Regions from separate parts of the Streptomyces sp. NBC_01006 genome, predicted to be linked through region 2. Evidence: riboswitches for the same ligand, from Rfam matches in the RefSeq annotation. Region 2 holds a riboswitch; the other holds the start of a gene.

The links. Region 2 has a riboswitch for cobalamin ahead of OG509_RS10235 (cobalamin biosynthesis protein). Riboswitches for the same ligand answer to the same signal wherever they lie in the genome.
Region 1: linked by a shared signal. The riboswitch ahead of cobN (cobaltochelatase subunit CobN) and the one ahead of OG509_RS10235 (cobalamin biosynthesis protein) in region 2 are both predicted to bind cobalamin.

The regions. Positions count from the first base shown of each region.
Region 1 is NZ_CP108700.1:6,489,378-6,494,439, reverse strand. Features, by position in the region: gene OG509_RS29430 (hypothetical protein) at 1-35, shown strand, start outside; gene OG509_RS29425 (precorrin-2 C(20)-methyltransferase) at 58-1,563, opposite strand; gene OG509_RS29420 (precorrin-8X methylmutase) at 1,560-2,207, opposite strand; gene cobG (precorrin-3B synthase) at 2,204-3,574, opposite strand; cobalamin riboswitch at 3,714-3,852, shown strand; gene cobN (cobaltochelatase subunit CobN) at 3,885-5,062, shown strand, end outside.
Region 2 is NZ_CP108700.1:2,257,920-2,262,981, reverse strand. Features, by position in the region: gene OG509_RS10240 (cobyric acid synthase) at 1-1,145, opposite strand, end outside; gene OG509_RS10235 (cobalamin biosynthesis protein) at 1,142-2,101, opposite strand; cobalamin riboswitch at 2,139-2,297, opposite strand; gene OG509_RS10230 (hypothetical protein) at 2,422-2,643, opposite strand; gene OG509_RS10225 (anion permease) at 2,672-3,964, opposite strand; gene OG509_RS10220 (alpha/beta hydrolase family protein) at 4,320-5,062, shown strand, end outside.

The DNA of each region.
Region 1 (5,062 bases), 4.2 Mb from region 2:
CCTGCGGCCGGGCGGCGTTCCTCTGGCAGTGCTGAGGAGGGCCGCCCGGCCCGCCGGTCAGGCCTCCGGGTAGCGGCGCGGGGTCCAGGTCACGCGGGAGCCGTCCGGGCGCTCCGTGACCTGGGTCTGCGAGGAGCCGATCAGCAGGATCGTGCGCATGTCCACCTCGGACGGCTCCAGTTCGCCGAGCGGGAGGACGCGGACCGACTGCTCCGGGCCGCCCACGTCCCGCGCGACGACCACCGGGGTCCGCTCCGAACGCAGCTCCAGCAGCAGCTCCTTGGCCTGGGCCACCTGCCAGGTCCGGCTGCGCGAGCCCGGGTTGTACAGGGCGAGCACCAGGTCCGCCGCCGCGGCGGCACGCAGCCGCTCCGCGATGACCTCCCACGGCTTGAGCCGGTCCGACAGGGAGATGGTGGCGTAGTCGTGGCCGAGCGGGGCCCCGGCCGCGGCGGCCGCCGCGTTGGCGGCGGTCACCCCCGGCAGGACCCGTACGGGCACGTCCTTGTACTCCGGCTGCCCGGCGACCTCCAGCACGGCGGTGGCCATGGCGAACACGCCCGGGTCTCCGCCGGAGACCACGGCCACGCGCTTTCCGCGGCGGGCGAGGTCGAGCGCGAACTCGGCGCGCTCCGACTCGACCTTGTTGTCGGAGCCGTGCCGTACCTGGCCCGGCTTCGCGGGGACCCGGTCCAGGTACGTGGTGTACCCGACGAGCACCTCGGCGTCGGCCAGCGCCCGCCGCGTCTCGGGGGTGAGCCAGAGCGGCCCGGCCGGTCCGGTGCCGACGACCACGACCTCGCCGGGGCCGGACGGCACGCTGCCCGGGTTGCCGATGCGGCTGGGCACCACGGCGACGGCGAAGTACGGGACGCTGTCGGGGTCGGTGTCGGCGAGGACGCCGGTCCGCTCCCCCGCCATGGTGGCGCGCTCCACGTACCGGGCCTCCGCCAGCCGGCCGCTGCCCTCCATGGCCCGGCGTACGGCGGGGAAGGTGCGGCCGAGCTTCATCACGACCGCCGAGTCGGTGGCGGCGAGGCGGGCGGTGAGCTCCTCCTCCGGCAGGGTGCCGGGCAGGATCGTCAGCACCTCCTCGCCCTCGACGAGCGGGGTGCCGAGGCGGGCCGCGGCGGCGCTCACCGAGGTCACACCGGGGATCACCTCGGCCTCGTACCGGTCGGCGAGCCGCTTGTGCATGTGCATGTACGAGCCGTAGAAGAGCGGGTCCCCCTCGGCGAGCACGGCGACGGTCCGGCCGGCGTCGAGGTGCGCGGCCAGCCGGGCGGCGGACGCCTCGTAGAACTCCTCCATCGCCCCCTGGTAGCCGCCGGGGTGGTCGGTGGTCTCGGTGGTGACCGGATAGACCAGCGGCTCCTCGATGTGGTCGGAGCGCAGGTGCTTCGCGGCGATCGAGCGGGCGATCGAGCGGCCGTGGCGGGCGCTGTGGTACGCGACGACCTGCGCCTCGGCGATCACCTCGACGGCCCGCAGCGTCATCAGGGAGGGGTCGCCGGGGCCGAGCCCGACGCCGTACAGCTTTCCGGAGGTCGTTCCCGTGCTCATTCTTCCTCGCTCGCGATCGCGTTGACGGCGGCGGCCGCGATGGCGCTGCCGCCACGACGGCCGCGCACGATCAGGTGGTCGAGCCCGGAGGCGTGGGCGGCGAGCGCGTCCTTGGACTCTGCGGCGCCGATGAAGCCGACCGGGACGCCGATGACGGCGGCGGGGCGCGGGGCACCCTCCTCGATCATCTCCAGCAGCCGGAACAGCGCGGTCGGCGCGTTGCCGACGGCGATCACGGAGCCCTCCAACAGGCCGCGGTCGCGCCAGACTTCGAGGGCGGCGGCGCTACGCGTGGTGCCCATCCGGGCGGCGAGGGCCGGCACGGCGGGGTCGGAGAGGGTGCAGATCACCTCGTTTCCTGCGGGCAGCCGCTTGCGGGTGACGCCGCTGGCGACCATCTGCACGTCGCAGAGGATCGGCGCGCCCGCGTTCAGCGCGGCCCGCGCGCGGAGCACGACGTCCGGGGTGTAGCCGAGGTCCCGGGGCAGGTCGGTCATTCCGCAGGCGTGGATCATGCGCACCGCGACCTGGGCGACGGAGGCGGGCAGCCCGGAGAGGTCCGCCTCGGCGCGGATCGTGGCAAAGGACTGGCGGTAGATCGCCGCGCCGTCCTTCTCGTACTCGAACACTGTGTACTCGCTCATTTCTTCGCTGCGTCGTGGGAGGTGGTGCGGCGTACGGCCGCGAGGGCCGCGGGAAGTTCGGAGGGCGGGAGACCGCGGCGCGGGGCGCTGCCGGCCGCGGACAGGTCGTACCCGTCGGCGGTGGCGACCACGTCCGCCCAGGCGGTGCCGCGGGGGTGCCCGCACCGGCGTTCGCAGCCGGACCAGTGCACGGGCAGCGGGCGGGTCGCCTGCGCGTGCGTCTGCGCCTCGGCTTGGGCCTGCGCCTCGCCTTGGGCCTCGGCCTCCGCCTGCTGCGCCACGACGGCACGCGCGTCGGCGCGTACGTCCGCCAGGGATTTCGCGCAACCGGGCCGCCCCGTACAGGCGGTGACGGACCGCCAGGGATCCTCGGGGCCGGTCACGAGCCCGGCCTCGGCGAGGGCGGCGAGTGCGCCCTCGGCGGCGTGGGCGGGCAGGCCGGGGACGACGATCCCGCGCCAGGGGGTCAGGCGGAGACGGCCCGTGAGGCCGGCCAGCCTGCGCCACTGCGCGGTGGTCAGACGGCCCAGCGGCGCGAACACGCTGAGCGCGGCGTCGCCGCCCGGGCCCTGGACCACGCCCGGTTCGGGGGCCGGTCCGCGCAGGGCGGCGCGGCCCCGTACCACGGAGGCCGAGACCCCGGCGGCGGCCAGCCGAGCGCCCAACTCATCGGAACGGAGAGCCTGTTCGGCAGGCAGCTCGGAGACCCGCCAGGCCCGGGTACCGGCCTGGCGGACGGCGTCGAGGAAGTACGAGGCGGCCACCAGCGCGGCCCTCGGCGCATCGGCGGCGGCCACGAGCAGGGCGTCCGCCGCGCCGGCCGTCCACAGCAGGGCCCGGCCCCCGTCCCGGACGGCGGCCAGGTTCACATCGGCGGCGAGCGAGGTCACGTCCCCGCGGCCGTCGTCGAGGGCGAACAGGAAGCGCCCGGACAGCCCGGCGGCCGGCTCGCTCGCGCACAGCAGCCGGTCCAGCTCCCGGGCCCAGGGCGCCACGTCGGGCAGACCGCGCCGGTCCAGGCCGGTCAGCGGCGAGGCGACGATGTTGCGGACCCGCTCGTGGGTGGGGGCGGGCAGCAGCCCGGCGCGCACGAGCACGGTCTGCAGTTCGCCGCCGCAGCTCGCGCCGAGCCCGCGCAGCTGCGCGTTGCCGCGCGAGGTGAGGTCGATGTGCCCGTCGCCGAGCCGGTCCGCCGCATCGGCCAGCAGCAGGGCCGCTTCCGCGTCGAGCATCCCGCCGGGTATCCGGATCCGGGCCAGGTGCCCGTCGTCCGCCGCGTGCAGCCGCAGCGCACCGGGACAGGCGTCACCGCGGTCACGTATGACCGGTTCGTCCCGCGGTGCGGCGGAAGGGGGCTGGGGCGGCATGGCGGCGAGCATACCCACGATTCACCGACCCCGACCTGTGTCCGTCACCACCCGCCCCTTCCGCCCCACCCTCCGCCCGACCTGCCCGGATCCGCTCCCAGGGCGCGGGCCACCCCCACTCCCGGCCAGGGAGAAGGCCACCTAAGATGACCACCGGCGGAGCCACGTGGCCCGCTGGGAGGAAGCCCGGTGCGAATCCGGCGCGGTCCCGCCACTGTGAACCCTGCGGAGCGATCCGCCGGGTGAGTCAGGAACTCCCGCTGTCCACACTGCCCGGGGCGCGGAAACCCCGAGGAAGGCATGCCGCCGCATGATCCTGCTGCTGTCGACGTCCGACACCGATCTGCTCAGCGCCCGCGCCGCCGCGGACGGCCCCGTGCCGTACCGGTTCGCGAACCCCTCCCGCCTTCCCCTCGACGACCTCCCCGCCCTGCTCGACGGCGTCGACCTGGTCGTCGTACGCCTCCTCGGCGGCCTGCGCGCCTGGCAGGACGGCCTCGACCTGCTCCTGGCGCCGGCGCAGACCCGCCCGGTGGTCGTCCTCACCGGCGAACAGGCCCCGGACGCGCAGCTGATGGAGGCCTCGACGGTCCCGATCGGAATCGCGGCCGAGGCGCACGGCTACCTCGCGCACGGCGGCCCCGCCAACCTCGACCAGCTGGCCCGCTTCCTCTCCGACACCGTGCTGCTCACCGGCCACGGCTTCGAGCCGCCCGCCGCCGCGCCCACCTGGGGCCCGCTGGAGCGCACCCCGGTGCGCCCGTACGGCCCGCGCATCGCGGTGCTCTACTACCGCGCCCACCAGATGAGCGGCAACACCGCCTTCGTGCACGCCCTGTGCGACGCGATCGTGGAGACCGGCGGTACGCCCGTACCGCTGTACGTGTCCTCCCTGCGCAGCCCCGAGCCGGAGCTGATCGCCGAGCTGGAGTCGGCGGACGCGATCGTCACCACGGTCCTGGCGGCGGGCGGCACCAAGCCCGCCACGGCCTCGGCCGGCGGCGACGACGAGTCCTGGGACGCGGGCGCGCTCGCCGCGCTCGGCGTCCCGATCCTCCAGGCCCTGTGCCTGACCGGCTCGCGCAGCGCCTGGGAGGAGAACGACGAGGGCCTGTCCCCGCTCGACGCCGCGACGCAGGTCGCCGTGCCCGAGTTCGACGGCCGCCTGATCACCGTCCCGTTCTCCTTCAAGGAGTTCGACGAGGACGGGCTGCCGGCGTACGTGGCCGACCCCGAGCGCGCCGCCCGCGTCGCCGGCATCGCGGTGCGGCACGCCCGGCTGCGGCACATCGCGCGCCGCGACAAGAAGGTCGCGCTCGTCCTCTCCGCGTACCCGACCAAGCACTCCCGCATCGGCAACGCGGTCGGCCTCGACACCCCGGCCAGCGCCGTGGAACTGCTGCGCACCCTCATCGCGGGCGGTTACGACTTCGGCCCCGTCGAGGACATCCCGGGCCTGGTCTCCGGCGACGGCGACGAGCTGATCCG
Region 2 (5,062 bases):
TCCCGCTCGAAGCGGATCCGCACCGGCAGCAGGCCCAGCCCGTCCACCGAGCCCGCCCGCGACTCGACCTCGTCCTCGATGTGCTCGCCGAGCACCTGGAAGCCGCCGCAGATGCCCAGCACCGGCCGGCCCTCCGCTGCCCTCCGCAGCAGCGCGTCCGCGAGGCCGCGCTCGCGCAGCCACTCCAGGGCCTTCACCGTGCCCCGGGTGCCCGGCACCACCACCAGGTCCGCGTCGGCCAGTTCCTCGGCCCGGTCCACGAACCGCACCACCACGCCCGGCTCCGCCGCCAGCGCGTCGACGTCCGTGAAGTTCGACATCAGCGGCACCGCGCACACCGCGACCCGCAGCACGTCCTCGCCGACCGGCGGGGCCACGACCGACTCGCGCACCGCGCCCCGCAGGGAGACCCGGAGCCCGTCCTCCTCGTCGATGCCCAGACCGTGCTGGAACGGGAGGACGCCGTACGTCCCGCGCCCGGTCAGGGAGCGGAGCATCTCCATGCCGGGCTCCAGCAGCGACACGTCGCCGCGGAACTTGTTGACCATGTATCCGGCGATCAGCGACTGGTCCTCCGGCGACAGCAGCGCCGTCGTCCCGAAGAACGAGGCGAAGACCCCGCCGCGGTCGATGTCCCCGACCACGACCACCGGGAACCGCGCGGCCCGCGCGATGCCCATGTTCACGATGTCGGTCCGGCGCAGGTTGATCTCGGCCGGACTGCCCGCCCCCTCGCAGATCACGGCGTCATACGTGCCCCGTAGCTGCTCCAGGCAGTCCGTGACGACACCGAGAAGCTGCTCCTGCCGCCCGCCGTGGTAGCCCCGGGCGCTCATCTCGCCCACCGGCTTGCCCAGCAGCACCACCTGGCTGCTGCGGTCGCTGCCGGGCTTGAGCAGCACCGGGTTCATCAGCGCCGTCGGCTCCACGCGCGCCGCCTGCGCCTGCATCGCCTGCGCGCGCCCGATCTCGGCGCCCTCGCGCGTCACGAACGAGTTCAGCGACATGTTCTGCGCCTTGAACGGCGCCACCTTCACGCCCTGCCGGGCCAGCCAGCGGCAGATGCCCGCCGTGACCACGCTCTTGCCCGCGTCCGATGTGGTGCCCGCGACGAGGAGTCCCCCGCCGAGCTTCCCGCCGCTCATCCGCGTCCCTTCCGTATGCCGTGCGACACCGCACAGCGCAGTGCCACACACGCCCCCAGCGCCAGCCACGTCACCTGACGCGACAGCCGCACCGCGCGTTCGATGTCCGCGACCTGCACCGGCCTCCCCGCCTCGCCGTTCAGCACGGCCCGGTGCTCGACCCGCCCCCCGTACGCCAGGGTGCCCCCCAGCCGTACGCCGAGCGCCCCGGCGAAGGAGGCCTCCACGGGCCCGGCGTTCGGGCTCGGGTGCTCGGCGGCGTCCGCCCGCCAGGCCCGTACGGCTCCCCGCCGGTCGGGCCCGGCCAGTACGGCGGCCAGGGCGGTCAGCCGGGCGCCCGGCCAGCCCGCGAGGTCGTCGAGCCGGGCCGAGGCCCAGCCGTAGCGCAGGTAGCGCGGCGACTTGTGGCCGACCATCGCGTCCAGGGTGTTCACGGCGCGGAAGGCCAGCAGCCCCGGGACACCGGCGACGGCGCCCCACACCAGGGCCCCGACCACCGCGTCGGAGGTGTTCTCGGCGACCGATTCCACGACGGCGCGGGCCATCTGCTGCTCGTCCAGGGCCTGGGGATCGCGCCCGCACAGGTGCGGCAGCCGCTCGCGGGCCACCTCGGCGTCCCCGGCGGCGAGCGCCCCGCCGATGGCGCGGGCCTCCCGGCCCAGCGAGGTGCCGCCGACGACGGCCCAGGTGGCCGCCGCGGTCAGGGCGATACGGGCGGCCGCGGGCCGGGAGCGCGCGGCGCGGGCGCCCAGCGCGCCGACGGCGGCCGCGCCCCCGGCGCACAGGAGGGTGTGTATGACGCCCCGGCCGCGGTCGTCGCGCCACAGGGCGCGCTCGACGGCGGCGGCGGCTCGTCCGAAGGCGGCCACGGGGTGCCCTCGGCGCGGATCACCGAGGATCCGGTCGCCGATCAGGCCCGCCGTGGCGCCGTACGCGAAGACGCGGTCGGCACGCATGGTGCAGGTATGTCCTCACTCAGGGTCCGCGCCCTGGTTCGACGTGTCCGGCGGTGGGAGTTCCTGGCTCCCGGGGCGCACGGCGCACATGCCGCGTGCTCCCCGGTGACAGTGGCGGGACCGCGCCGGATTCGCACCGGACTTCCTCTCCATGCCGCCGTATTGGCTCGGGCAGTCCACCACGCACCGCGAAGGCCCGTCAACTCGCCGTTGACCTGCGGCGAGGCAGGTCACAGACACGGGTCACGGACGTACGAAAGCTCCCCCCGGGAAACCCGGAGGGAGCTTTGGCACGTCGTGCCCCGATCGGTCGGATCAGGTCAGCTGATGATCAGGTAGATCCCGTACCCCACGGCCGCCGCGACGAGCGCGAAGGAGGCGTACGCGCCGCTGCGGGCGAGGGTGGCGGTGCCGCCCTGCTCGGTGGCGGCCTCGTGCTTGGAGAGGCCCACCAGGCCCAGCGTGAACAGGGCCACGAGGCCGACGGTGGCGGAGAGGCTGACCCCGAAGACGGAGCCGAGTGCTGCCCAGTCGATCTTCATACTGCGGATTCCTCTGTCGTTCTCGGGGTCAGACCGCTGCGGCGGGAGCCGCGGGCGTCGTCGGAGCGGCCGCCGGGATGGTGGCCTTCAGGGCTTCGTCCGTGACCGCGGCGGTCGTACCGGCGGCCGCCTCGGCAGCGGCCTCGGCGGCCACGGTCGGCGGGACGGTGACGGCGGCCATGGCCGTGGTGACGACACCCGGCTCCTCGGCCACGGCCGGCTGCACCTCGTTGACGTTGCTGTGGTCGACGACCTGGCGGCGCGAGATGACCCAGATGGCGACGCAGGAGGCGATCAGGAAGAGCGCGACGGCGGCGACACCGACGTCACCGGTGCGCATGACCAGCTCGGCACCGGAGGCGACGGCGGCCGCGGCCGGCAGGGTCAGGCCCCAAGCGATGAACATGCGGGTGGCGGTGGACCAGCGGACCACGCCGCCCTTGCGGCCCAGGCCCGCACCCATGACGGCGCCGGAGCACGCGTGGGTGGTGGAGAGGGAGAAGCCGAGGGTGGAGGAAGCCAGGATGACGCTCGCGGCCGAGGTCTGGGCGGCGAAGCCCTGCTGCGGCTGGAGGTCGGTCAGGCCGCTGCCCATGGTGCGGATGATGCGCCAGCCGCCCAGGGAGGTGCCCAGGGCGATGGCCATGCCGGCGGAGATGATGACCCAGACCGGCGGGTTGGCGCCGGAGTCCAGGGCGCCGCCGGCGATGAGCGCCAGGGTGATGATGCCCATCGTCTTCTGCGCGTCGTTGGTGCCGTGCGCGAGGGAGACGAGACCGGCCGAGGCGATCTGCCCGGCGCGGTAGCCCTTGGTGGCGGTCTTGCCACCGACCTTGCCGCCGAGCTTGTACGTGACCTTGGCCGCCAGCATCGCGGCCACACCGGCCACGATCGGCGCGGCGACCGCGGGGAGCAGCACCTTGGTGACGAGCGTGCCGCCGTTGACGGCGCCGAGGCCGGCGGAGGCGACGGCCGCGCCGACCAGGCCGCCCATCAGCGCGTGGGAGGAGCTGGAGGGGAGTCCGACCAGCCAGGTGACGAGGTTCCAGAGGATCGCGCCGACGAGGGCCGCGAAGATCACTTCTGGCTGGATGCCCTCTTCGTTGACCAGGCCCTTGGAGATCGTCTTGGCGACCTCCACGGACATGAACGCGCCGACGAGGTTGAGCACGGCGGACATGGCCACCGCCGTCTTGGGCTTGAGGGCGCCGGTCGAGATGGTGGTGGCCATCGCGTTGGCTGTGTCGTGGAAACCGTTCGTGAAGTCGAACACGAGAGCGGTGATGATCACGATCCCGAGGAGAAGCGTTATGTGCTCCATTTACCCAGGCTTCTGTTTGACGTCAGTGGCTCGGCGACCGTAGGCAACCTGGATGAACGGAAGGTGAACTGACTCGGGCGGAGCGGTGTACTGGACCATCGTGTCATCGGGACCTTCATCCCCATTTTGCGGCTGATACGGCGATTAATGCACGTCAACGGCGGGTAACCGCGTGGCTCCACAAGGGATCCGAGGCCCCCGGGCCCGCCCCGGAGGGCTTCGGGGGGAGATGTAGATCACTCTCGGCCCGCGGGCCCGCCGGACCGCCCGGGCATCTCTTCCCGCCCCCGTCCGGCCCCAATCGGAGCATTCCGCTCCAGTGGCCCGCTCGCCCTCCCGCCCCGACACTGGAGCCGTGCCTTCCGCCACAGCGACGGCCGCGGCCGTCGCGACCACTCTCGTCGGGGCCGGCGCCGCCGCGGTCGCGGCCGGCCGGTACGCCGCCGACGCCGCCCTGCGGCACGAGCCCGGCCGCCCCCTGCCCGGCGGGCCGCGGCTCAGCGTCCACTCCATCGGCTCCGGGCAGATCACGCTGACCCGCTCGCTGGCCTCCCTGCGCCCCGGTGCGTACGGGCTCTGCGCCCCCGGGGTGCACGCCGTGGTCGGGTCCGTGCTCGACGGGGTCGACCACGGCCCGGACACCGTCGTACGCAGGCTCCTCGCCGTCACCCACGGCAGCCTCGACCCCGGCGCCCGGGTCACCCTCACCCCCGAGGTCCACGTGGGGAACCCCCGTACCGCCCTCGGGCTCGACCACGCCGACGTGGACGTCCCCGGCGAGCTCGGCGGACTGCCCGCGTGGTTCGTGCCCGCCGCCCGCGACACCTGGGTGATCACCGTGCACGGGCTCGGTGCCGGCCGCGAGCACCCGATGGTGGTCATGCCGTTCCTGCACCGCCAGCGGATGCCCGTCCTCGACCTCGCCTACCGCGGCGACCTCGGGGCCCCCGCCTCACCGGACGGTCTCGGCCACCTCGGTGAATCGGAATGGCGGGACGTGGACGCCGCCATCCGCTACGCCGTGCGCTACGGCGCCCGCCGCGTCGTCCTGCACGGCTGGTCCACCGGGGCCGCCATGGCCCTGCACGCCGCCGAGCG